2 regions of the Phyllobacterium sp. SL163 genome follow, and region 2 is predicted to be linked to the other one. Evidence: predicted binding sites of a transcription regulator. Region 2 holds the regulator's gene; the other holds the start of a gene.
What was found. Region 2 encodes PhoB, which activates phosphate uptake and scavenging genes when phosphate is short. Its sites were predicted from a motif close to TGTCATNNANCTGTCAT; they were not measured.
Positions count from the first base shown of each region.

Region 1: a site for PhoB is predicted at 2,025-2,041, ahead of ugpB (sn-glycerol-3-phosphate ABC transporter substrate-binding protein UgpB). Genes of this name have one in related genera too.

Region 1 is NZ_JAFCVE010000004.1:470,924-475,111, reverse strand. It holds gene ugpA (sn-glycerol-3-phosphate ABC transporter permease UgpA) at 1-565, opposite strand, end outside; gene ugpB (sn-glycerol-3-phosphate ABC transporter substrate-binding protein UgpB) at 631-1,941, opposite strand; gene pncA (bifunctional nicotinamidase/pyrazinamidase) at 2,104-2,703, opposite strand; gene nagA (N-acetylglucosamine-6-phosphate deacetylase) at 2,785-3,954, opposite strand; gene ACP7B1_RS12030 (SIS domain-containing protein) at 3,951-4,188, opposite strand, start outside.
Region 2 is NZ_JAFCVE010000001.1:518,923-523,110, forward strand. It holds gene pstB (phosphate ABC transporter ATP-binding protein PstB) at 1-455, shown strand, start outside; gene phoU (phosphate signaling complex protein PhoU) at 479-1,204, shown strand; gene phoB (phosphate regulon transcriptional regulator PhoB) at 1,225-1,911, shown strand; gene ACP7B1_RS02610 (VWA domain-containing protein) at 1,912-3,102, opposite strand; gene ACP7B1_RS02615 (AAA family ATPase) at 3,168-4,007, opposite strand.

The DNA of each region.
Region 1 (4,188 bases), on a different contig from region 2:
GCGATTTGGGAATGGACTGCAGCCCGGCAACGAAGAACAGGAAATTGTAGCTGATCTGCTTCCACGCGGCGGCGGCAACCACCAGCAGCATGGCCTGATTGCTGTTGAGCAGCGGGTCCCAATTGTAACCGGCGGAGCGGATCATATAGGCGAATGTGCCCATCGAGGGGTTGAACAGGAACAGCCAGAGCATGCCGGCAATGGCCGGAGCGACGGCATAGGGCCAGATCATCAGGGTGCGGTAGACACCTTTGCCGCGGATGACCTTGTCGGCCATGACGGCGAACAGCAGCGCGAAGCCCATGGCAATGACTGCCGTGGCGATGGAGAAGATGACCGTGACCTGTAGCGAGTTCAAGTAGTTGGGGTCACTCAGGATGCGCTTGAAATTGCCGAGGCCGACGAACTGGGTCGACAGGCCGAACGGATCCTCGCGCAGCACCGACTGGCGGATGGCCTGGGACGCGGGCCAGTAGAAAAAGACAATCGTGATGGCAAGCTGCGGCGCCAGCAGCAGATATGGCAGGATCTTGTTCGGAAAAGTGACACGCGTTGACGATGCCATGATTGCCCCTCTTGAAAAGAGCCCCGTCCGCAAGACATGCGGACGGGGCGTTCATGAACCGGCTCTTACTGGCCGTTCGCCTGTTTGATGGCTGCATTGCCGCGCTTGACGGCATTGTCGAGGGCCTGCTGGGCGGTCTGCTTGCCGGAAAGCATGTTCTCGAACTCTTCGTTCTCGATATCACGCACCTGTGGCAGGTTCGGCAGACGAACGCCCTTGGAGTTTTCCGTCGGCGCCTTGCCCATCATCTGCTTGATCGGAATTTCGCGGGCAGGGTTCTTGTCGTAGAAACCAGACTTCTTGGTGTCCTCATAGGCGGCAAGGGTCACCGGCAGATAGCCGGATACCTGGTGCAGGCGGGCCTGGATGTCGGTACGCGACAGGAAGGTGAAGAAGGCGGCAACGCCCTTGTATTCCGCGTCGGACTTGCCGGCGAACACCCAGAGGCTGGCGCCGCCCGGTGTCGTGTTCTGCGGTGCACCCTTGGCATCGGGGTCATAGGGAAGCTGGCCGGTGCCGTAGTTCATGCCCGACTTGACCACATCGCCCAGGCCGCCGGAGGATTCGGTGAAGATGCCGCATTCGCCCGACAGGAACAGCGGCTTGGCTTCGGATGTGCGCCCGCCATAACGGAAGGTGCCGTCCTTGGCGAGGTCGGCCAGTTCCTGGAAATGCTTGACGAAAAGCGGAGCATTGATCTTCAGCTCGACATCGGTTCCGGCAATGCCGTTTTCATTGGTGCCGTAGGAGACATTGTTCCAGGCGGCAAAGTTTTCCGTGTGGATCCATGTCAGCCATGTCGAGGTGTAGCCGCACTTGGCAGCGCCGCTGGTCTTGATCTTCTTGGCGGCTTCCCAGACTTCCGGCCAGGTTTTTGGCGGGTTGTTTTCATCGAGGCCCGCCTTCTTGAAGATATCCTTGTTGTAGTAAAGGATCGGCGAGGAGCTGTTGTAGGGGAAGGACAGCATCGTGCCGTCCGGCTTGGAATAATAGGCGACGATGCCCGGCAGATAGAGGCTCTTGTCGAACTTTGCGCCGCCCATCGAGAGAATGTCGGCCACCGGCTTGATCGCGCCCTCGGCGCCCATCATGACGCCGGTTCCCGCGTCGAATACCTGCATGATATGCGGGGCCTGCTTGGCACGGAACGCGGCAATGCCGGCGTTCAACGTTTCCGGATAGGTGCCTTTGAATACTGGAACGACCTTGTAGTCGCTCTGGCTTTCATTGAATTCCTTCGACAGGGTTTCAACAACCTCGTTGTTGGCACCGGTCATGGCGTGCCACCAGCTGATTTCGGTGACGGCAAAGGATGAGGTGGACGATGCGAGGATAAGTCCGAGCGCAAGGCTGAGCGAAGTGCCGCGAAATGTCATGTATGTCTCCCATAATGAGGCGTCGTTAGGAACACGCTTATTGGATGCGCTTATGGGCACTATCCTCATTATGTGACAGAGAAACAACAGTTTTATGACTTTGGTCGAATGTCTGGGTTAACGCCTGTGGAAAAAATGCTCAGCTGTTCACTTTTGCGCCGGTCAGATGAGGGTGACGCCGGCCTTGCGCATATTAGCGACCATGGCGGCCAGTGACCCGCCCATGTCGATGGCGCGGCAGGCATCGAGCAGCACATCGGCGGTAAAACCGTGCGCCACCGCATCCAGCGCGGAATAGGCGACGCAATAGTCTGTCGCCAGCCCGACAAAGGTCACATTGGTGATGCCGCGCTCGCGCAGGTAGCCGGCAAGGCCGGTCGGGGTCTTGCGGTCGTTTTCGAAAAACGCCGAGTAGCTGTCGATGTGGGGACGGAAGCCCTTGCGGATGATCAGTTCGGCCTTGGTCCACTGCAGATCCGCATGGAAATCGGCACCCGGCGTACCTTGAATGCAATGGTCCGGCCACAGCGTCTGGTCGCCGTAGGGCATTTTCACCGTGTCGAAGGGCGCCTTGCCGGGATGGGAGAAAGCGAAGCTCGAATGGCCGGCCGGGTGCCAGTCCTGCGTTAGGATGACGTGATCGAACCGGATGATCAGTTTGTTGATGATCGGGACGATTTCGCTTCCGCCATCCACGGCCAGTGTACCGCCCGGGCAAAAATCGTTCTGCACATCGATGACGACAAGCGCATCCCCAGCCATTTTATTTCTCCGATTGTCCAGTGGTCCGAATGTCAAATTCGTTCCACTGGATATGGCAGTATGGCCAATCGGAGAAGCCCGTCAACTCGGGTTTCGGGCGTAATGCAGATCGCCGTCGATCCAGACGTGATCGACGTCAAGTGCATCATCGAGATGCACGATATTGGCGACATATCCGGTGCTAATGCGCCCGTAGCGATGATCGATACGGATGCTCTCGGCGGGATAGAGCGAGGCCATCCGCAGGGCTTCCTCCAGGTCAAGTCCAAGCTCGCGATGGACGAAGCGGACTGCCGAAATCATGTCGAGATCGGCTCCCGCCAGCGTGCCGTCTTCGAGCGTCAGGCGGCCGTCATGCCGCCGGATCGTCCGTCCGTTCAGCGTGAAGGTGGTGATATCCGTGCCGATGGTCGACATGGCGTCGGTCACGAGAAAAATCCTGGCCGGACCCTGCTTGGCGCGCAGGGCAATCGCCATCGAGGCCTTGCTGACGTGGAAACCATCGGCAATCAGCCCTGCCGACAATTCGCCGGTTTCAAGGATGGCGCCGACAACGCCGGGGCTGCGGTTTCCGAGCTGGCTCATGGCATTGAAAAGATGAGTTGCCATGGACGCGCCGGCATCCTTGGCCGCGACCGCCATTTCATACGTTGCGCCGCTGTGGCCGATGCTGACGATGACGCCCGCATCGACCATGGCCTTGATCTTGTCGACGGGAACGGTCTCCGGGGCGACAGTGGTGAGCAGTACCGGCAGTGCCTGCACGGCTTCCACGATCGCCACAAGATCGCTGTCCTCCATCGGGCGGATAAGCGCGGGATCGTGCGTACCCTTGTGCGAGACGGAAAGGTGCGGCCCTTCCAGATGCAGGCCGATAAATCCGGTGACTTTTTCCAGCGCCGCCGCCTTGCCGGCGGCAATCGCCGCATTGGTGATGGCGGGGGTGTCGGTGATCAGGGTCGGCAGGAGGGCGGTCGTGCCGAAGGCGAAATGCGCCTGGCAGATGGTCCTGATCGCCTCGACGCTCGGGCCGTCGTTCAGAAGAACGCCGCCGCCGCCATTCACCTGCACGTCGATGAAACCGGGCACAAGCTTGCCGCCGTTGAGCGCGACCCGGCGAACATCCGCAGGGATGTCCGCCTGGGCAACGATACCGGTGATGGTGCCGGCATCGACGAGAATCGCCGAACCGGCATGCCAGTTTTCGCCGTCAAAAATGTCGGCGCCGGTCAGTGCATAGACAGTGCTCATATTGTTTCAGTCACTTTTCTCAAATGCGGTGGCTCGTCCGGATTCAATCCGCGGCTGCGGGCGAAATCTTCCACGAAAGCATAGAATGATACCAGCAGAGTGAGCGGGTCCGTCAATGGGTGCGACGTCGCGATGAACGGCAATGCGGTGGCTTTCGACGGCTTCGCCGATGTCAGGAAGACAGCGGCCTCCTGTTCGGCAAGGCGATCGGCAGCCTGCACGATTGAATCCTCA
Region 2 (4,188 bases):
TCGAGAACGTGGCCTATGGCCCGCGCATCCATGGTCTTGCCAAGAACCGGCACGAGCTGGAGGAAATCGTCGAGAAGAGCCTGCGCCGCGCCAGCCTGTTCGACGAGGTAAAGGACCGCCTGCATGAAGCCGGCACCGGCCTTTCCGGCGGCCAGCAGCAGCGCCTGTGCATCGCCCGCGCCATTGCCGTCAGCCCGGAAGTCATCCTGATGGACGAACCATGCTCGGCGCTCGATCCGATTGCCACGGCAAAGGTCGAGGAGCTGATCGACGAACTGCGCCAGAACTACACCATCGTCATCGTCACCCATTCGATGCAGCAGGCGGCCCGCGTTTCGCAGCGCACCGCCATGTTCCATCTCGGAAATCTCGTCGAGGTGGGCGATACGGAAATGATGTTCACCAATCCGACGGAAAAGCGCACGCAGGACTACATCACCGGACGCTTCGGCTAATCACGGGAAACAGGGATAAGAATATGACCGAGTCGCAGCATACCGTCCGTTCCTATGACGACGAACTGAAGTTCCTGACGCACAAGATCGCCGAAATGGGCGGCCATGCCGAACGCATGGTCGAACAGGCCGTCACCGCCATGGTGAACTCCGACAACGCGCTGGCCCAGCGCGTCATTTCGGATGATCTCATCCTCGATGCCGGACAGCGCGAGATCGACGAAAAGGCCATCACCATCATCGGCAAGCGCCAGCCCATGGCGATCGATCTGCGTGAGATCATCGGCGCCATCCGCATTTCCTCCGACCTCGAACGGGTCGGCGACCTCGGCAAGAACATCGCCAAGCGGGTTGTCGCCGTCACCGATACACGCCAGACACTGTCGGTCTATCGCGGCCTGCAGACCATCGCGGAACTCGCCCTGACGCAGCTCAAGGACGTGCTCGACGCCTATGCGACACGCTCCGTGCAGCAGGTCAACATCGTGCGCGAGCGCGATGACGAAATCGATGCGCTGTATACCTCGCTGTTCCGCGAACTCCTGACCTACATGATGGAAGACCCGCGCAACATCTCTGCCTGCACGCACCTTCTCTTCTGCGCCAAGAACATCGAGCGCATCGGAGACCATGCGACGAACATTGCTGAAACGGTCTACTACATCGTGACGGGTGCCCAGCTTCCGGCCGAACGGCCCAAGGAAGACCAGACCCACAGCATCATCGTCGATGAAGCCAGACAGCCTTAAACAGAATCAGGATTCCAGCAATGGCGATCGCTCCCAAAATCACTGTTGTCGAAGACGAGGAAGCGCTCAGCGTCCTTCTCCGGTACAATCTTGAAGCCGAAGGCTATGTCGTCGAGACAATCGCACGCGGTGACGAGGCGGAAATTGCGCTGCGTGAAAAAGTGCCGGATCTGCTCATTCTCGACTGGATGCTGCCGGGCCTTTCCGGCATCGAACTCTGCCGCCGCCTGCGGGCACGGCGCGAGACGGAAATCCTGCCGATCATCATGCTGACGGCGCGCGGCGAAGAGAGCGAGCGGGTGCGCGGCCTTGCCACCGGCGCCGATGACTACATGGTCAAGCCGTTCTCCACCCCGGAACTGCTTGCCCGCATCAAGGCCATGCTGCGCCGGGTCAATCCGAGCCTGCTGTCGCATGTGCTCAGCTTCGGCGACCTGAAGCTCGACCGCGAGCAGCACCGCGTGTTCCGCAAGGAACGCGAGCTGAAGCTCGGGCCGACCGAATTCCGCCTGCTGGAATTCCTGATGCAGTCTCCCGGCCGGGTGTTCTCGCGCGGTCAGCTCCTGGACAATGTCTGGGGCGCTGACATCTATGTGGACGACCGTACCGTCGACGTGCATGTGGGGCGGCTGCGCAAGGCCATCAATATCGGCCGCTCGATCGATCCGATCCGCACCGTGCGCGGTGCTGGGTACTCGTTCGGGTAATCAGTGCCTGCGCGAGAGTTCGCGCGTCGCTCCTTCGATGCCCGCCAGGGTCATGGGATACATGCGATGCGCGAAAATCTTGCGGATCATCGCCGTCGAGGCGGTGTAGTCCCAGTACTGTTCCTTTGACGGATTGAGCCAGGCGGCGTTCTTCCAGTGGTCGAGCACCCGGCCGAGCCAGACCGCCCCGGCCTCCTGGTTCCAGTGTTCGACTGATCCGCCCGCATGGGAAACCTCGTAGGGCGCCATGGCGGCATCCCCGACGAAGATGACCTTGTAGTCCGGTCCGTATTTATGGATGAGATCGAGCGTCGGGATTTTTTCCGCGTGGCGGCGGCGGTTGTCCTTCCACACGCCCTCGTAGAGGCAATTGTGGAAGTAGAAATATTCCATGTGCTTGAATTCGGAGCGGACGGCGGAGAACAGTTCTTCTGCGATCCGGATATGTTCGTCCATGGAGCCGCCCACATCGAAGAACATCAGCAGCTTGACATGATTGCGCCGTTCGGGCCGCGTCTGGACATCGAGATAGCCGTGTTCGGCGGTTGACCTGATGGTGCCCGACAGGTCGAGCTCGTCATCGGCGCCTTCGCGCACCCAGCGGCGCAGCCGTTTGAGGGCAACCTTGATGTTGCGGGTGCCCAGCTCGACGCTGTCGTCGAAATTCCTGAATTCGCGCTTGTCCCACACCTTGACCGCACGGCGGTTGCGGCTTTCGTCCTGGCCGATGCGCACGCCTTCCGGATTGTAGCCATAGGCACCGAAGGGTGAGGTTCCGGCCGTGCCGATCCATTTCGAGCCGCCCTGATGCCGGCCCTTCTGCTCCTCAAGCCGCTGGCGCAGGATTTCCATCAGCTTGTCGAAACCGCCCAGTGCCTCGATCAGCTTTTTCTCTTCTTCGGTGAGGTGTTTTTCGGCCAGCCGGCGCAACCATTCCTCGGGCAGATTGGCAATGTCGATGCCGCTCTCGCCGCCGAGCAGTTCCAGCCCCTTGAACACGTGGCCGAAGACCTGATCGAAGCGGTCGAGATGGCGCTCGTCCTTCACCAGGGCGGAACGGGCGAGATAGTAGAACCCTTCCACATCATAGGTCACCAGCCCCGCATCCAGCCCCTCAAGCAACGTCAGATATTCCCGCAGCGATACGGGAATCTTGGCCGCCTTGAGCTCGAGGAAGAAGGGGAGGAACATTGTGGGACCCTTTTATTGCAAGCGATGAACGATGCCGGTTCTCTCGATGGGGCGGATGGCGAGCGTCATCCCTGCCTCCTCGCCATGAAGGCCAGCCGCTCGAACAGATGCACGTCCTGCTCGTTCTTCAGCAGGGCGCCGTGCAGTTTCGGCAAGGCGTTCTTCGGGTCGGCCCGCAAATCTTCCGGGGCGATGTCGTCGGCGACCAGCAGGCGGATCCAGTCCAGCGCTTCGGATGTCGACGGCTTCTTCTTCAGGCCGGGCACATCGCGGATCTCGTAGAACTGGGTGAGGGCGGCGCGCACGAGGTTCTGCTTGATGCCGGGATAGTGCACCTCGACGATCCGGGTCAGCGTCTCGACATCCGGGAAGCGGATATAGTGGAAGAAGCAGCGGCGCAGAAAGGCATCGGGCAGTTCCTTCTCGTTGTTGGAGGTGATGATGACGATGGGCCGGTGTATGGCGCGGATCGTTTCACCGGTTTCGTAGACGTGAAATTCGTTGCGGTCGAGTTCCTGCAGGAGATCGTTCGGGAACTCGATATCCGCCTTGTCGATCTCGTCGATCAGCAGCACGACTTTCCTGTCGGTGGTGAAGGCATGCCACAGCTTTCCGGGCTTGATGTAATTGGCGATGTCGTTGAACTTGGCATCGCCAAGCTGTGAATCGCGCAGGCGGCTGACGGCATCATATTCGTAGAGGCCCTGCTGCGCCTTGGTGGTGGATTTGACGTTCCATTCGACCAGTTCCAGATCGAGCGCCGCCGCAATCTGCCGGGCAAGCTCGGTCTTGCCGGTGCCGGGTTCGCCCTTGACCAGCAGTGGCCGTTCAAGCGCAATCGCCGCATTGACCGCCACCATCAGATCCTTGTCGGCCACATAGGCCGCTGTACCTTCAAACCGCATCGCATTCCCTTTCGTGATCGACAAAGATTAAGGGGCGTGCCGGAGGAGGGCAAGAGCCGTCCGGGAATGCGGCGATATGGTTTTCCCGTTGCCACGCCCGCTGTCGCGTCTGGCTGTTGAAAGGTGGGAAAGACGGGCGGTCCCTGGAACGCGGGTCTTGGGTGTTCTGGTATGCTATGCT